Chryseolinea soli: one gene and its partner. The protein of the gene in region 1 interacts with the protein of each later gene in a pairwise test. Links are inferred from orthologs where the notes say so. Each region holds a gene or a part of one and is shown in the gene's direction. Other genes may lie near its edges.

Region 1 (2,969 bases):
AATGGGTGAGGTGTGCGAGCGATGAAAGTTTGGGAATATTTTTTTCAGGGAGATTATTCCACCATATCGTCCCGGAAAGGGAATGTGGCTCATAATTTTTTTTCTGAACATGGGTCGCCAACAAGTTTTCCAGGAATGCATCCGTCACGAAAAAAGAGACGTTGCAATAGGGCCACTCCACTTGATTCAACAGGGCGGCTATATCAACCGTTTGGCGATTTCGAAGATCCAGTAGGATGCCGTCGGCGCCATTGTTTAGTTGATGCAGGAGTGTAGCATTGTCTTTTTTTTCATCCGTTACGACAAGCTGTGGCAGGTTTTCCCAAAAGCGTGCACCAGCATGCGCGTGCGGTGAAGGGGATAGTTCAAAATTTTTGAGATACTGTAGTGGCGCGACATCGGCGCGGTCGTAATACGGAGAAAAAGTTAGGCCGTCAAGCTTCCAGGCCAATATTTCGGCGGGATCTTTTCCCTCGATCTCCGCAGCAGCGGTCCGCAACCAATCGGCTTTATTCGAAATGGGGAAAGATTGCCGTAGCAGGCTGTGGATAGCGGATTCAGACATGCGGGTTCTTTATTATAATCCAATTTTAGTCAAGTTTTCCGAACTGGTGGTGTTTAATTTTCAAATTTTTCTAATCACATATTTTTCTGAAAAATCAAGGATAGGTCGGCTTGTTTTGTTTATCTCTTTTTTTACATCTTTGTCTCCCTTTCTCAAACAGAGTCTGAAATCACACTGAATTTGGAGATCAACCATGGAAGTTAGCTGCAGTACAGTATGGAACGATTGTCTTGAAGTGATTCGGGAAAATGTAGGAGAGGAGAACTTTAATACCTGGTTCAGGCCGATTGCTCCTTTGCGGGTAGACGGCGACGTGCTGACGATACAAGTTCCTTCTCAATTTTTCTACGAATGGCTGGAAGATAACTATGTGCCCGTGCTGAAGCGTGCCATACACACCGTGCTGGGACCTACCGGCCGGCTGGAGTATTCCGTGGTGGTCGACAGTGGCAATCAGCAAGCGCCTGCCGTATCGGTTAACTATCCCGCCAATGGTGCAGGCAACCGCCGCAGTGCTGTGAACGGTTTTGGTTCCGACGACTATTCACCTTTCTCCATTAAAGCCTTAAATCCGCACACCGTCAACTCGCGACTCAACGCGGCCTATAGCTTCGATAATTTTGTAGAAGGTGATTGTAACCGCCTGGCGCGTTCGGCTGGGGTCGCAGTAGCAAAGAAACCCGGTATCACATCATTCAACCCGTTGATGTTGTATGGCGGTGTCGGTGTGGGAAAGACACACTTGGTGCAAGCCATCGGAAACGAGATCAAAAACAACATGCCCAACAAGGTGGTGTTGTATGTCGATCAAAGCGATTTCACCAACCAGTTTCTCAACGCGCTGCAAAATCACAAGCTGCAGGATTTCCAGAACTTCTATCAGCAAGTAGACCTTCTCATTCTCGATGACGTGCAATTCCTTGCCGGCCGTGAGAAGACACAGGAGATGTTCTTCCATATTTTCAACCAGTTGCACCAGTCGGGCAAGCAGATCATCATGACCAGCGATTGCCCGCCCCGCGACATGAAAGGCTTCCAGGAACGCCTGCTCTCCCGTTTCAAATGGGGATTGACGGCTGACCTCCAGGAACCCGATTTTGAAACCAAGCTGGCCATCATCAACCGCAAGATGCAGGCCGACGGCATTCAAATTCCCACGGAAGTGTCGGAATACCTGGCCTACAGCGTAGACACCAACTTGCGCGACATGGAAGGGGTGCTGAACTCGCTCATTTTCCACGCCACCCTGCTCAAGAAGGAGATCGACCTGGAATTGGCAAAGGAAGTGTTGAAGAACATCATTAAGGAAATCCAATCCGACGTTAGCGTAGATTTTATACAAAAGACTGTAGCCGAGTCATTTAAGGTGGACCTGGACGCCATGAAAGGCAAAGTGAAGAAGCGCGAGATCGTGATCCCCCGCCAGGTGGCCATGTATTTCTGCAAGCGCTATACCCAGCTCACCCTGGCCCTCATCGGCGAGAACTTTGGCGGTCGCGACCACAGCACGGTGATCCACGCCCTGGAATCTGTTGAGGACATGATGAAAACCGATCCCAATTTCAAGGCTACTGTAGACGACCTGGGCAAAAAGCTCAAAATGCGCGTCAGTTAGCCATTTAGCCACTTTCGGCGTACCTCCCTCAAGTTTTTGCATCAAAAAAAATTTCAGGAAATCTAAAACATTCTGTAACTTAACACCGTTAAGTAAAATATCAGCAATGCAATGACCATATCAACCCGTAAAGAGCGCCAAAAAGAGGAATTGAAAGCCAAGATCCTGCAAACCGCCAAGGCGTTGTTCATGGAGCGTGGCTATGAGGAAACGTCCATCCGCAACATTGCCGAGCGCATCGAGTATTCGCCCACCACGATCTATCTCTATTTTAAGGATAAGGATGACATTTTCTACGCCCTGCACCGTGAGGGTTTTGTGTTGCTCAACCAATATTTCCGCGCCCTGGGGCATGTGGAGGATCCGTTTGAGCGCCTGAAGGCCATCAGCAAGGCTTATGTGACGTTTGCCCTGGAAAATGGGGAATTCTATGATCTAATGTTCATTATCCGGTCGCCCATGAATGCCCTTGAGAAAGAAAAAAAGGATGAGTTGGATTGGGAGGAGGGAGACCGCGCCTTTGGCTTTTTGGTGAATACTATAGAAGAGTGTATCGCCAAAGGTTATTTCAAAGACATGAACGCCGAGGTGCTGGCCTTCACAACGTGGTCGATGGTGCATGGCATTTGTTCGCTCGAGATCCGGAACCGCTGTTCCGTCGTCAGCGAGTTGAACCAGCCCAATTTGGCCATGAGAGCCTGTGACATGGTCAACGAGATCCTGAACCGTATGCACAACACGTCGCCTGCTTAAAAAATTTTGCCATAGTAATTAACAGTGTAAACTAAA
Region 2 (2,932 bases), 6.0 Mb from region 1 along the record:
TCACCTTGGCGCCCAGCACGTAATCAAATTTATGTTTAAAATAGTGGAGCACGTGGATCACAATGGCCGTGATGGTGGTCTTTCCGTGACTGCCCGCGATGACGATGCGCTGCTTGTTCTTGGAGTGCTCATAGATATACTCCGGAAACGAGAAGATGCGCAGCCCCAATTCTTGTGCTTTTAAGAGCTCGGGGTTGTCCACTTTGGCGTGCATGCCCAGGATGACGGCATCCAGGGAAGGTTTAATTTTACTGGGGTTCCAGCCCTCTGTATCAGGCAGTAAGCCGTGTTGTGCTAATGTACTCCGTGAAGGATCAACGATCTCATCATCCGAACCGCTCACTTCATGCCCGCCTTGTTTCAGCGCAATGGCAAGATTGTGCATAACGCTTCCGCCAATGGCGATGAAATGAATCTTTTGCTTCTTTTGCTGCATCGAAAAAAAATTCCGGTTAAAGTAACTAAAAATGTTTGGCGTTTGAAAGTCCTCACTGTCTGTTCGCTGCTTCACACAGGCTTCACACAACAATCTTTCCGGTAAAGTGTCGTTTGGAATTTATTAACATTTACTTTGTTAGTGAATTGTGTATAAGTTGTGGGCAGACTGATTCGTAATGATTGTACGTTTGTCGCCTTTACAAAGAAAACACGTACAACAACCACTGTATGGAGCAAGGAAGATCAACGTCACTGAGGGTCGGTAACAAGTCGAACAAACTCATTCCCAGAGAGATCTCGGAAGGGTTAGGCAAGTTGCCCCCTCAGGCACTTGATCTTGAAGAGACGGTGTTGGGTGCGCTCATGCTGGAGAAGAATGCGTTGAACGCTGTGGTGGAATTTTTGAAGCCCGAACACTTCTACAGCGAGACCCACAAGGAAATCTATTCCGCCATCGTCGAACTCTTCAAGTCTTCCGATCCCGTCGATATGCGTACCGTGGTGAACCAACTGCGCAAGTCCGGCAAGATCGAGCTGGTTGGGGGTGCTTACTATATTGCGGAGCTTACGTCCAAAGTGAGCTCGGCAGCCAACATCGAGTATCACGCACGTGTCATCATGGAGATGGCCATCAAGCGCGAACTCATCCAGGTGTCGTCGCAGATCCAGCACGATGCCTACGAAGATACGACCGATGTGTTCGAGCTGCTCGACAAAACCGAACAATCCATTTTCCAGATCTCCGACTCCAACCTGCGCAAGAACTACGACAACATGCGCAACCTCATGACGCGGGCGATCCAGGAACTTCAATCCTTAAAAGAACACAAAGACGGCTTGACCGGTGTGCCCAGCGGCTTCACCGCACTGGACCGCATGACGTCCGGCTGGCAGAAGTCAGACCTCGTCATCATTGCCGCCCGCCCCGGTATGGGTAAGACCGCCTTCGTGGTGTCGGCGTTGCGCAATGCGGCCGTGGAATTCAAAGTTCCCGTAGCCATCTTCTCGTTGGAAATGGCGTCTATCCAGTTGGTTAACCGGATGATCTCAGCCGAAGCCGAACTGGAAGGCGAGAAAATAAAACGCGGTACCCTGGCCGATCACGAGTGGACCCAGTTGGTACACAAAACAAACAAACTGGCCACCGCCCCGATCTTTATCGACGACACCCCCGCGCTTTCCGTGTTGGAACTTCGCGCCAAGTGCCGTCGCTTGAAAGCAGAGAACAACATCCAGATCATCGTGATCGACTACCTGCAGCTCATGCGGGGCGACCAGGGCGGTAACCGCGAACAGGAGATCGCCTCCATCTCGCGGGCGCTGAAAGGTATCGCAAAAGAATTGAGTGTACCTGTGCTGGCCCTGTCCCAGTTGAGCCGGGGTGTGGAAACCCGCGGTGGCGACAAACGCCCTCAACTTTCCGACTTGCGCGAATCGGGTTCCATCGAACAGGATGCCGACATCGTTATGTTCTTGTACCGGCCCGAATACTATAAGATCACCGTCGACGAAGAAGGCCTGCCCACACAGGGCATGGGCGAAGTGATCATTGCCAAACACCGGAACGGATCGGTGGGCAGTGTGAAGCTGAAGTTCATCGGCAAGTACACCAAGTTTGGCGACCTCGATGCGCCGATGTCGTCCTACGACAACCCCTTCTCGGGCATGATCACCCGCGAAAGCCGCCTCAATACGTTTAACCCCGACAGCGAACCCCCGGCGTTGCCGCCCATGCGCGACGACGACGAGACGCCGTTCTAAGCTGCCGAATTTTTCGTTCAACCTACGATTCCGCCAAAGCAACCCCGGGTTTCATACGGTGCTTCTCCTTACCTTTGTCTGTTGATCAATAGGAACATGCAAAAGTTTTGGTTTGGCTTGGCCGTGGCCTTTGGTGTGATGGCCTGCTCGAATGATGAAGACCCGGTGGATTGTGAAAAGTCCGGTCTCATCCTAAGCCTGGGCACGGTGGTGAACGCCAGCCAATGCGGCGTGCCCGACGGCAGCCTGAAAGTATTTGGCAGTGGGGGAAAGGAACCCTACCAATTTTCCATCAAAAACGGCCCAACCCAGGACAACGGCCAGTTCAATAACCTGCCCGCCGGCCTCTACACCATCGTTCTGACGGATGCCAACGCCTGCAACACCACCATCGACAATGTTTACATAAAAGCACAAGATTTTTCGTTCACCGCCGACATCACGGATGACAATTCGTGCCTGGGAAGCAACGGTGCCGTTACCCTACAAGTGTCCAGCGGAAACCCGCCCTACCTGTTTGCCATCGGAACATCCGATTTTTCGGAAAACAATACATTCACCGGCCTGCCGGTAGGCTATCAAACCATCGTGGTGAAAGACAATGCAGGATGTACCGTAAATTTGGGGATCACCATTTCACGCGGGTTCAGTGGCACCAGTTGGGCCAACGACATCAAACCGATCATCGAGACGAAGTGCTCCGTGAGCGGATGCCATGATGGTACGCGACCCG

The links. Proteins that work in one complex are often made in the same cells at the same time.
Region 2: the proteins of dnaA (region 1) and dnaB interact in binary tests that used the Escherichia coli proteins (3 or more experiments, as listed by UniProt). The link is inferred for Chryseolinea soli from one-to-one orthologs.

Annotation. Positions count from the first base shown.
Region 1 is NZ_CP032382.1:278,353-281,321, reverse strand. It holds dnaA (chromosomal replication initiator protein DnaA), read left to right. Parts: upstream 1-758; coding sequence 759-2,180; downstream 2,181-2,969. Other genes in the region: D4L85_RS00975 (TetR/AcrR family transcriptional regulator), read left to right, coding at 2,292-2,933; D4L85_RS00985 (methylmalonyl-CoA mutase family protein), read right to left, coding at 1-565. UniProt on the Escherichia coli protein: Plays an essential in the initiation and regulation of chromosomal replication. Binds in an ATP-dependent fashion to the origin of replication (oriC) to initiate formation of the DNA replication initiation complex once per cell cycle.
Region 2 is NZ_CP032382.1:6,311,359-6,314,290, reverse strand. It holds dnaB (replicative DNA helicase), read left to right. Parts: upstream 1-666; coding sequence 667-2,199; downstream 2,200-2,932. Other genes in the region: D4L85_RS26315 (hypothetical protein), read left to right, coding at 2,296-2,932; D4L85_RS26325 (UDP-N-acetylmuramate--L-alanine ligase), read right to left, coding at 1-436. UniProt on the Escherichia coli protein: The main replicative DNA helicase, it participates in initiation and elongation during chromosome replication. Travels ahead of the DNA replisome, separating dsDNA into templates for DNA synthesis.